2 regions of the Pseudorhizobium marinum genome follow, and region 1 is predicted to be linked to the other one. Evidence: riboswitches for the same ligand, from Rfam matches in the RefSeq annotation. Region 1 holds a riboswitch; the other holds the start of a gene.
What was found. A riboswitch is a leader RNA that binds a small molecule or an ion and turns the genes downstream of it on or off. The one in region 1 is predicted to bind S-adenosylmethionine.
Positions count from the first base shown of each region.

Region 2: linked by a shared signal. The riboswitch ahead of EO99_RS0115060 (O-succinylhomoserine sulfhydrylase) and the one ahead of metA (homoserine O-acetyltransferase MetA) in region 1 are both predicted to bind S-adenosylmethionine.

Region 1 is NZ_JMQK01000003.1:192,787-198,724, reverse strand. Features, by position in the region: gene EO99_RS0104990 (ABC-F family ATP-binding cassette domain-containing protein) at 1-554, opposite strand, end outside; gene EO99_RS0104985 (thiamine diphosphokinase) at 558-1,211, opposite strand; gene EO99_RS0104980 (AAA family ATPase) at 1,308-2,147, shown strand; SAM riboswitch at 2,190-2,267, shown strand; gene metA (homoserine O-acetyltransferase MetA) at 2,323-3,243, shown strand; gene EO99_RS0104970 (vWA domain-containing protein) at 3,245-4,426, shown strand; gene EO99_RS0104965 (aldose epimerase family protein) at 4,494-5,507, shown strand; tRNA gene EO99_RS0104960 (tRNA-Gly) at 5,612-5,686, opposite strand.
Region 2 is NZ_JMQK01000012.1:854-6,791, forward strand. Features, by position in the region: gene EO99_RS0115040 (ribonuclease activity regulator RraA) at 1-242, opposite strand, end outside; gene EO99_RS0115045 (hypothetical protein) at 373-564, opposite strand; tRNA gene EO99_RS0115050 (tRNA-Gly) at 689-762, opposite strand; gene EO99_RS0115055 (2'-deoxycytidine 5'-triphosphate deaminase) at 838-1,932, opposite strand; SAM riboswitch at 2,008-2,086, shown strand; gene EO99_RS0115060 (O-succinylhomoserine sulfhydrylase) at 2,133-3,317, shown strand; gene apaG (Co2+/Mg2+ efflux protein ApaG) at 3,478-3,870, shown strand; gene EO99_RS0115070 (Hsp33 family molecular chaperone) at 3,902-4,891, opposite strand; gene argF (ornithine carbamoyltransferase) at 5,059-5,938, opposite strand, start outside.

The DNA.
Region 1 (5,938 bases):
GCGGTCGACACCTTCTCCAGGAAGCGCCGATCGTGGGAGATGAGCACGAGCGCGCTGCGGGTCTTGCGCAGTTCGTCTTCCAGCCACTCGATCGTCGGCAGGTCGAGATGGTTGGTGGGCTCGTCCAGCATGAGGATATCGGGCTCGGGCGCCAAGACGCGTGCCAGTGCCGCCCGGCGGGCTTCGCCGCCGGAAAGCCGGTTGGGGTCCTCCTCGCCGGTCAGGCCCAGGTGCTCCAGCAGATAGGTAACGCGATAGGCGTCGTCGCCGGGGCCCAATCCCGCCTCGGCATAGGCCTGCACCGTCTGGTAGCTGCCGAAATCCGGGGCCTGCTCAAGATAGCGGATGGTGGCGGAGGGATGCCGGAAGACTTCGCCGGACTGTGCCTCGACCATGCCGGCGGCAATCTTCATCATCGTCGACTTGCCGGAGCCATTGCGTCCCACAAGGCAGATGCGGTCGCCGGGCTCCACCTGCAGGTTGGCACCCGCCAGAAGCGGCGTGCCGCCGAAGCTGAGGAAGATATCGTCGAGTTTCAGGATCGGGGGTGCCAAGGTTCAGGCTCCAGTCAGGTCATAGGGGCGGGCCAGGATCATCGCCCTGCCGCGATCGATGGACAGGGAGACGGGGCCCTCAGCCACATTGGATATGGTGCGCGCGGAGCCGAAGGGCAAAGAATACCTGTCGAGCGGATAGCGGGCGTTGGTGATCGTCAGGTTTTCCAGATCGGAAAATCCGATGACGGAGAACATCGAGCTTTTTGGCACGTCGAGAACTCTGGGCTGTCCGGGCATCAGGGGCATCCCTTCCTCAAGGCCGGATGTCAGAAGCACATCGACGCCCTGCTCGGCCAGGCGCAGTGCATGGAGAAAATGCTGAAGCGCATGGTCGCTGCGCTCGCCGCCCATGGCGCCGGCGAGGATCAGCCGCTGTGCCCCTCTCGCCAGCGCCTCCGCGGTGGCGATCTCGCCGTCGGTCTCGTTCTTGGCCGCCGGGAAAGGATGTCGCTCGACCTGCGGCCAGTCCTCGACGAGCGCCGGCGGCGTGGAGTCGAAATCCCCCACCCAGAGCTCCGGCTCCACGCCCAGAGGCTTCGCATGCCGCATGCCGCCGTCGGCCGCGATGAAGCGGCTTCCGGCAATCGCATACTGCAGTCGATCCGTGAGGGTCAAATCCCCGCCGAGCAGGATGGTGAATGTGGTCTTGATCATGGGAAGCCCATATCGCAAAGCCGGGGCTGAGGGAAAGCCGCTTGCACAGCCGAAACCGAGCTTTTACGTTGCCGGCAACTTCGACAGGGGCATCGCATGCAGTTTCAGGGTACGGCAGACTACATCGCGGACAAGGATCTGCTGGTCGCCGTCAACGCGGCCATCCAGCTGGAGCGGCCCTTGCTCGTCAAGGGGGAGCCCGGCACCGGCAAGACAGAGCTCGCCCGGCAGATCGCCTCGGCGCTCGGACTTCAGCTGATCGAGTGGAACGTCAAATCCACCACGAAGGCACAGCAGGGGCTCTACGAGTACGACGCGGTCTCGCGGCTGCGCGACAGCCAGCTCGGCGACGCCCGCGTCAACGACGTGGGCAACTACATCCGCCAGGGCAAGCTGTGGCAGGCCTTCACGGCGCCGGAGAAGACCGTTCTCCTGATCGACGAGATCGACAAGGCGGACATCGAGTTTCCCAACGACCTGCTGCAGGAACTCGACCGGATGGAATTCCATGTCTATGAGACCGGTGAGACGGTGAGGGCGAAGGTCCGGCCGGTCGTGATCATCACGTCGAACAACGAGAAGGAGCTTCCTGACGCGTTCCTGCGCCGCTGCTTCTTCCACTATATCCGCTTTCCCGACCCCGAAACTTTGGCGCGGATCGTCGAGGTCCATCATCCGGGCATCAAGCAGGCGCTCGTCCGCCAGGCGCTGACGCGCTTCTACGAAATCCGCGAGACGCCGGGCCTGCGCAAGAAGCCCTCGACCTCGGAAGCTCTGGACTGGATCCGGCTGCTGGTCTCCGACGACATCGATCCCGCCGATCTGGGCGCCGATGTCAGGACCGCGCTGCCGAAGCTGCACGGCGCGCTTCTGAAGAACGAGCAGGACGTCCACCTCTTCGAGCGCCTGGCCTTCATGGCGCGCCGCGAACGTTAGACTCCTCTTTTCTTGACCTTTGCTGCTTCGAAGTTTAATTGAACGATATTGTGTGGTGATTTGGCCGGCCGGCTTGCAGCCACGTTAAACAAGTCGCTAAAGGGCCGCGCGAGTTCCACCTTCACGCGCCGGTTGCGATTTGTTCGCGGCCGGTTTCTTGTTTTGTGAGTGTGCGATGCCGATCAAGATTCCCGATACGCTGCCCGCCTTCGAAACCCTCGTCCAGGAGGGCGTGCGGGTGATGACCGAAACGGTCGCCGTGCGGCAGGATATCCGCCCGCTGCAGATCGGCCTGCTCAACCTCATGCCCAACAAGATCAAGACCGAGTTGCAGATGGCACGGCTCGTGGGCGCCTCGCCGCTGCAGGTCGAACTGTCGCTCGTGCGGATCGGCGGACACAAGGCGAAGAACACCTCGGAGGAACACCTGCTCTCCTTCTACGAGACCTGGGAGGAGGTGAAGCACCGCAAGTACGACGGCTTCATCATCACCGGTGCGCCGGTGGAGACGCTTCCCTACGAGAGCGTCACCTACTGGGACGAGATGCAGCAGATCCTCGACTGGACGACGACCAACGTCCATTCGACGATGAATGTCTGCTGGGGCGCGATGGCCGCCATCTATCACTTCCACGGCGTGCCGAAGCACGAGCTCAAGGAAAAGGCCTTCGGGGTCTACCGCCACCGCAACCTGTGTCCAGCTTCCGTGTTCCTGACCGGTTTTTCCGACGACTTCCAGGTGCCCGTATCGCGGTGGACCGAGGTGCGGCGCGAGGATATCGCCAAGGTGCCGGAGCTGAAGATCCTGATGGAATCGGAGGAAATGGGTGTCTGCCTCGTTGAAGAAGCGCAGGGTCGCCGCCTCTACATGTTCAACCACGTCGAATACGACTCCACGTCACTGGCCGAGGAGTATTTCCGGGACGTCAATGCCGGCGTGCCAATCAAGCTGCCGCACAATTATTTCCCGCACGACGACACCACCCTGACGCCGCAGAACCGCTGGCGCAGCCATGCCCATCTCCTGTTCGGAAACTGGATCAACGAGATCTACCAGTCGACGCCCTACCAGCTGGAGAAGATTGGATCGGTCTAGGATGCTGCTCCCGTTCTTCCTCAAGTTGAAGGCTGCAAGGCTTCCCGTCACGCTGCGGGAGTATCTGTCGCTGCTGGAGGGGATGAAGCAGGGGCTGGCGGATTTCGACGTCGAGGCCTTCTATTTCCTTGCCCGAACCTGCCTGGTGAAGGACGAGCGGCATATCGACCGGTTCGACCAGGTGTTTGCCGCCCATTTTCGCGGGCTGCAGTCGCTGGCTAGCGACCCCGGGGTCGACCCGGTGGCATTGCCGGAGGAGTGGCTTCGAAAGCTTGCCGAACGCTATCTGAGCGAGGAGGAAAAACGCCTTGTCGACGCGCTGGGCGGATTCGAGGCGCTGATGGAGACGCTGCGCCAGCGGCTTGCGGAGCAGGATGGTCGCCACCAGGGCGGTTCGAAGTGGATCGGTACCGCCGGAACCTCCCCCTTCGGCGCCTATGGCTACAATCCGGAAGGCGTGCGGATCGGCCAGGACCGTTCCCGCAACCGGCGTGCCGTCAAGGTCTGGGACAGGCGAGAGTTTGCCGATCTCGACGACAGCGTCGAACTCGGCACGCGCAACATCAAGATCGCGCTGCGGCGTCTGCGCCGCTGGGTGCGGGAAGGGGCGACGGAGGAATTCGATCTCGACGGCACGATCCAGTCGACCGCGCAGCACGGCTACCTCGATGTCCAGACGCGGCCGGAGCGGCGCAATGCCGTCAAACTCCTGATGTTCTTCGATGTCGGCGGCTCGATGGACGATCACGTGCTGGCGGTGGAACAGCTGTTTTCCGCCGCCCGGAGTGAGTTTCGCCATCTGGAACATTTCTACTTCCACAACTGCCTCTACGAGAGCGTTTGGAAGGACAACAGCCGGCGCTTCGAGCGTCTGCCGACGGAGACGGTCATCAACGGCTTCGGCAGTGACTATCGCGTCATCTTCGTCGGTGACGCCTCGATGAGCCCGTATGAAATCACCCATGCCGGCGGGTCCGTCGAACACTGGAACAAGGAACCCGGCGAGCTCTGGATGCGGCGGATGACGGATCATTTCCATCGCTGCGTCTGGCTGAACCCGGTCCCGCAGGCGCATTGGCAGTTCACCCAGTCGATCCTCCAGCTGCAGCGGATCGTTTCCGACCGGATGTTTCCGCTGACGCTCGGCGGTCTGGAGCAGGCCACGCGGGCGCTCGGCCGCTAGCCGCTTTGCCCGTTGCGCGAGGCGCCCAAATCGATCAGGTTCAGCCGGCACTGATTTGGGGGTTGAAATGGTCGAGCGCGAAGTTTTCGGAACAACGGCAAAGGGTGAGACCGTCTACCGAGTGAGGATCTCCGGCGGCGGACTGACGGCGCATGTCATGACTTGGGGGGCGGTTATCCAGGATCTGCGGCTCGCGGGCCACCAGCCGCCGCTCGTCCTCGGCTTCGATGCTTTCGATGACTATCCGAAGTATTCATCCTATTTCGGCGCGACGCCCGGGCGCTGCGCCAACCGAATCACCGAGGGCCGGTTCGAACTGGACGGCAAGGCCTACCAGCTGGAGCTCAACGAGAAGGGCGTCACCCATCTCCACGGCGGCAGCGACGGCATGGCCAAGCGCAACTGGGAGATCGTCGATCTCGCCGACGACCGGGTGGTGCTGCAGATCGTCGATCCCGACGGGCGCGCCGGCTATCCCGGCAACTGCACGGTGACGGCAACCTATCACCTGCACGGCGAGGGCGTGCTGACGGTGCTCTACGAATCGAGCACCGACCAGCCGACGCCCTGCAACATCTGCCAGCACACCTATTTCAACCTCGACGGCCGCGACACGGCGCTCGGCCACGACATCATGATCGCGGCGGACGAGATTACCGCCGTCGACGACCGGCAGTGCCCGACGGGCACGCTCCTGCCGGTGGCCTCGACCGCCTTCGACCTGCGCGAAATGGGGCCGATGGACCGGGAGGAGAACGGTGCGCGGGTGCTGTTCGACCACAATTTCTGTCTCTCGACCGAGAGGGTGGAGAAGCGCTCCGTCGCGCTTGCCCGCAGCACCTATTCCGGCGTCTCGCTGGAGGTGCGCACCACGGAGCCGGGCGTGCAGTTCTATTCCGGCTACAAGCTCGACGTGAAGGTGCCGGGCCACGACGGACGTCACTACGGTGCCTTCGCCGGCTTCTGCCTGGAAACGCAGATCTGGCCGGATGCGATCAACCACGCCAATTTCCCGGAGGCCGTTTTACGCCCCGGTGACGTGCTGCGGCAGGAGACGGATTACTGCTTCTCGAAGAGCTGAAGACTTTTTTGCAACCGCGCGCCCGGCGAAGGCTGGGCGCAGGTCATGCACAGGAGCCGCGTCTATGGTGACGCTTTGGCTGATAGATGGAGCCTGGGAGAAAATGGAGCGGGTGAAGCGATTCGAACGCTCGACCCCAACCTTGGCAAGGTTGTGCTCTACCCCTGAGCTACACCCGCTCATAACCGCGATCCTGGGGTAACGTTGGATCGAGGGCCGACCGTTGTTGCGGCGACGGGCGCTATATGGCTCAAGTGATTTTCGAATGCAACAGGGAAATGAAAGCCGGATGAGAATTTTCTGGCCGCGGCCGACAATTCCGGGGCATGCTGCCTGGAGATCGTCGCGCTGGCGAATTTCCCATTCTACCACGCCGCACCCCGCGCATCTGCTTGCGGCAGTGGCCACGGCACGATAAGCCTCCGGTGGCA
Region 2 (5,938 bases), on a different contig from region 1:
ATGGCCTCGATGGCGGCGCGGGTGGAGATCGGCGAGGCCCAGCTTTCCGGCGTCGCCAGATCCTCGCGCGCCGGCACGAAGCGCAGCGTGAAGGCAGGGCCGACGACGCGGGGCTGCCCGGGTTTCAGCGGCTTCGTGCCACGCATCCAGACGTTGCGGAGCCCCTTCTTCAGAAGCACGGTGGTCAGCGTGGCGGTGGAAACGCCCTTCAGCGTCTCGATGGTCTTCGGATCCAGCGGCATGAAATCTCCTCGCACTGCGGAAGGAGCGCTCTCCTTCACAGCCGGGATATTCTTCTGCGACCTTTCAAGCGTCAAGGAACGGAAACGGCTTTTCCGTCTCCTGCAGGGTCCGGAACCTACGGTCTCACCGTCATTCCTTGCTGGTGTCGTCCGCCGTCCGGTCGGTGTCGCCGTTCTGGAACATCCGCCGGTCGTCATCCGCCTCGCCGAGATCGAAGTTCTCGACCGGCTGGACGGGCGGATTGCCCGAAACGGCCGCCTCGTCCTCGGGGACGGGCTTTTTGCTGTCGCTGCTCGGTTTGCTGTGGGGCTGGTCGTTCATGGCATTCTCCCGATCGTGTCAAAGGACAACGATCGACCGCCGCAAATGTTCGCACCGTCACCCGGACCTGAGCAGGTAATTACAACGGCTGATACCTGTGCGGCGAGATCGGAAATGAGAAGGCTGGAGCGGGTGAAGGGAATCGAACCCTCGTCGTCAGCTTGGGAAGCTGCTGCTCTACCATTGAGCTACACCCGCGACGGCGGGCAGAGTTCACCCAGTTCGCCGCAACTGTCAAGCGTAGATCGATGACGGCGCGACGAGTGGCCTGCTTCACGCGAGGCGAAAATGCTTGGAGAGCTTCAGGCCCTGGGCCTGGTAGTTCGAGCCGAGGCCGACGCCGTAAAGCGCCTCCGGCGGGTCCTGCATGTACTCGTAGACGAGACGGCCGACGATCTGGCCGTCTTCCAGGATGAACGGCACTTCGTGGCTGCGCACCTCGAGCACGGCGCGACTTCCCCGGCCGCCCGCGGCCACATGGCCGAAGCCCGGGTCGAAGAAGCCGGCGTAGTGGACGCGGAATTCTCCCACCAGCGGATCGAAGGGCGTCATCTCGGCGGCATAGAGCGGCGGCACATGCACCGCCTCGCGCGACACGAGGATGTAGAATTCGTCCGGATCCAGCACCAGTTCGTTGCGGCCGCGGCTGAAGAGCGGTTCCCAGAAGTCGAAGACGTCGTGCTGCGCCTTCTTGTCGACATCGACGACGGCCGTATGGTGCTTGCCGCGGTAGCCGATCAACCCTTCCTTGTCCCCCGTCAGGTCGATCGACAGCGCGATGCCGCCACCACTGATGTTGGGTTCGCGCGAGGCCACCAGCGTTTCCGCCTCGTGCAGCTGCAAAAGTTCCGGCTCGCTCAGCACCGCATTGCCGGTGCGGAAGCGGATCTGCGACAGGCGCGAGCCGCGCCGCACGACGATCGGGAAGGTGCGCGGGCTGATCTCCAGGTAGAGCGGCCCGGAATAGCCGGCCGGGATCTTGTCGAACTCCTGGGCGTAATCGGTGATGACGCGCGTGAAGATGTCGAGGCGGCCGGTGGAGCTCTTCGGATTGGCCGAAGCCGACATCGTTGCCGGCAGGTCGAGGCTTTCCATCAGCGGCACGATGTAGACGCAGCCCGTTTCCAGGACCGCGCCTTCGGAAAGATCGATGACATGCAGTTTCAGCCTGTCCAGCTTGTCGGACACCAGGCTGTTGGGTCCCGGCATGAAGCTTGCCCGCACCCGGAAGGCCTTGGCGCCGAGCCGCAGGTCGAGGCTTGCCGGCTGCACCTGGTCGGCATCCAGCGCCCGTTCGGACAGGAGCCGTCCGCTTTCGAACAGCGCCGCAATGGCCCGGTCCGCCAGAATGCCCGTGGTCCTCGTCATGATCTTCTGTCCCCTGCGTGGCGCGACAAAACCAAATGGCGGCCATTGACGCAAGCAAAGACCGAGAGTAAGGCAGATTTATCCCGTGGTGATTTGGCCGGTCGGCTTGCAGCCACGTTAAACAAATGGCTAAAAAGACCGGGGTGAGACCGGTCTGCTTATGCACGGCCGGTTTTTTTGTGTTTGAAAGGTGCAAGCGCATGACCCAGAATTGGCGCCCCGCAACGCAGCTCGTCCACGGCGGCACGCTGCGGTCGCAATACGGTGAGACCTCCGAAGCGATCTACCTGACGCAGGGCTTCGTCTACGAGACGGCCGAGGCCGCCGAGGCCCGCTTCAAGGGCGAGAGCGAGGGTTTCATCTATGCGCGCTACGGCAGCCCCACCAACGACATGTTCGAGAAGCGCATGTGCATGCTGGAAGGCGCCGAGGAGGCTCGCGCCACGGCGTCCGGCATGGCAGCTGTTGCCGCTGCGATCCTCTGCCAGCTGAAGGCGGGCGACCATATCGTCGCTGCCCGCGCGCTGTTTGGATCCTGCCGCTGGGTGGTCGAGACGCTGGCGCCGAAATACGGCATCGAATGCACGCTCGTTGACGGCCGTTCGCTGGAAAACTGGGAAAAGGCGATCCGGAAGAACACCAAGGTCTTCTTCCTGGAGAGCCCGACCAATCCGACGCTGGAGGTGATCGACATCGCCGGCGTGGCGAAGCTTGCCAACCAGATCGGCGCCAGGGTCGTCGTCGACAACGTCTTTGCGACACCGCTCTTCCAGAAGCCGCTGGAGCTCGGCGCCCATATCGTCGTCTATTCGGCGACCAAGCATATTGACGGCCAGGGCCGCTGCCTCGGCGGCGTCGTGCTGTCCGACAGCGAATGGGTCGCGGAGCACCTGCAGGACTATTTCCGCCATACGGGTCCGGCCATGTCGCCGTTCAACGCCTGGACGCTCCTGAAGGGCATCGAGACGCTGCCGCTGCGGGTGCGCCAGCAGACGGAGAGTGCGGCCAAGATCGCCGATTTCCTCGCCGACCAGAAGAAGGTCGCGCGGGTGATCTATCCGGGACGGGCAGACCATCCGCAGGCCGACATCATCGCCAAGCAGATGACCGGCGGGTCGACGCTCGTCTGCCTGGAGCTGAAGGGCGGCAAGGAGGCGGCGTTCGCGCTGCAGAACGCGCTGGAGGTGGTGAAGATCTCCAACAACCTCGGCGACGCCAAGAGCCTGATCACCCATCCGGCGACCACGACGCACAAGAACCTGACGGACGAGGCCCGCGCCGAACTCGGCATTTCGGCGGGAACGCTGCGGCTCTCGGCAGGCATCGAGGACAGCCAGGATCTGCTCGAGGACTTCGCCCGCGCACTGGAGAAGGTGCCGGCCTGAGTACGGAGGATAACCGGAAGCGGTGTTAACGCTTCCGGTTATCCTTAACCTTCGAAATGTCCCGAAAACGGACGAACGGGCGCCCGTGTCGGTTTCAGTTTCCTTGACGCGCGCGGGAAGCTGTATGATACCGACTACAGTTCACTGAGAGCGCCGCGTCATGTATCGGGCCCGTACACGAGATATCGAAGTTGCCGTGGAAACCTATTACCTGGAGGAGCAATCCTGCCCGGAGGACAGCCGCTATGTCTGGGCCTACCACATCGTCATCGAAAACCATTCGGCGCTGACGGTCCGGCTGACACATCGCTACTGGCACATTACCGACCAGAGCGGTCTCGTCGACGAGGTCGAGGGACCGGGCGTCGTCGGGGAGCAGCCGAAACTGCGCCCCGGAGATACCTATGAATATTCCTCCGGCTGCCCGCTCGACACGCCCTCCGGCGTGATGTTCGGCCACTACCGGATGGAAACCGACGAAGGGGAAAGCTTCGACGTCGCGATCCCCGCCTTCTCCCTCGATTCCCCCGGCCTGCTGCGCGTTCTGAACTAGCAGGCGCTCGCCTCGGGCAGGACGGCCTGGATCAGGCTGTCTCGAACTCGTCCGCTCGATACTTGTAGGTGGTCGAGCAGAATTCGCAGGTGACGGCGACCTCGCCGTCCTCCAGGCTCTCCGTGATCTCCTCTGCGCTGAAACCATCCAGAACGCTCTTGATCTTGTCGCGCGAGCAGCTGCACTGGTCGGCGACCGCCTGCGGCTGGTAGACCCGCACGCCACGCTCGTGGAACAGCCTGAACAGCAGGCGCTCGATCGGCACCTGTGGATCGGTCAGTTCATCGGTGTCGATGGTTTCCAGCATCATCCTGGCTTCCGCCCAGGAATCATCGTCGGGCTGGTCATGTTCGCGCTCATCGCCATCGCCGCCGTGGAGATCGGGCAGGCGCATGCGGTCAGGCGCCTGCGGCAGGAACTGGGCAAGGATACCGCCGGCGCGCCAGTTGTGGCGTGGCTTGCCATCGGCATCGCGGTCTAGAAGCTCCGCCACGCCGAGGCGTACCTTCGTGGGGATCTGCTCGGACTGGCGGAAATAGACACCGGCAATCTCCTCCAGCGACGAACCGTCGAGCGGCACGATGCCCTGATAGGGATGCATGCCGCGGCCGTGGTCGATCGTGAAGGCCAGTACGCCTTCGCCCAGAAGGTCCTCCGGGGAGGTTTCACCGGAGGCAATCGCTGCTTCCAGGACCTCCTCGTCATAGCGGGCATAGGCGCGCAGGCTACCCGGCGTCGAGAAGTCCGCCACCAGCAGGTCGACAGGTCCGTCGCCCTTGGTCTGGATGGTGAACTTGCCCTCGAACTTCAGCGAGGTGCCCAGCAATGCAGTCAGAACGATAGCCTCTGCCAGCAGCCGCGCAACGGGGGCCGGATAGTCGTGCCGCGCCAGAATGGAATTCAGCAGCGGGCCAAGCTGAACGGCGCGGCCGCGCACATCCAACCCGTCGACCTGAAACGGGACGACCTTGTCGTCGCCGGCCAGATCCAGATCGGTGATTTCAACGGTGGCTTCCGCCATGGCTTGCTCCTTCGCGCCGACCAGTCCAGCTTCTACACAGGCGCAGGCTCGTGCGGAACCGCTGCGGTGCAAAAAGATGTCGGCAATGGGTGTGGGGCCGCCCGTCGGGGCGGCACTTGCGAAAGGCGACAGATGGGGTCGATTTTCGCGAAAATCAAGCCGGTTGCTCAGACGGCGCCGAAGCACCAGGCCAGGATGGACTTCTGCGCATGCAACCGGTTCTCCGCCTCGTCGAAAACCACCGACTGCGGGCCGTCGATCACCTCGTCCGTCACCTCTTCTCCACGATGCGCAGGAAGGCAGTGCATGAAGAGCGCATCCTTGCCCGCCTGCTTCATCAGCTGGGCGTTGACCTGGAACGGCTGGAAGACATTGTGACCGCGCGCCTTGTGCTCCTGGTTCATCGAGATCCAGGTGTCGGTCACGACACAGTCTGCGCCGGCAACCGCGCGCTCGGCATCATGGTAGAGCATGATCTCGCCGCCATTGTTGCGCGCCCAGTTGAGGATCCGGTCGGATGGCTCCGAGCCCAGCGGCACGGCCATGTTCATGCGGTAGCCGAACCGGGCTGCACCTTCGACGAGGGAATGCAGGACATTGTTGCCGTCGCCCGTCCAGGCGATGGTCTTGCCGGCGACCGGCCCGCGGTGTTCCTCGAAGGTCATGATGTCGGCCATGATCTGGCAGGGATGGGTGTCATCCGTCAGTGCATTGATGACCGGGACGGTAGCGTGCTCGGCCATCTCCAGCATCCGCGCATGGTCCGTGGTGCGGATCATGATCGCATCGACGTAGCGCGACAGCACCCGGGCGGTGTCGCCGATCGTCTCGGCGCGGCCGAGCTGCATTTCGGTGCCGGAGAGGAAGAGCGTTTCGCCGCCGAGCTGGCGCATGCCGACGTCGAAGGAGACGCGGGTGCGTGTCGACGGCTTTTCGAAGATCATCGCGAGCATCTTGCCCGCCAGCGGCTTGTCGGCCGTGCCGGCCTTGGTGGCCTGCTTGCGCACGCGGGCATCATCGATGATGGCCCGCAGGTCGGCGGCAGAA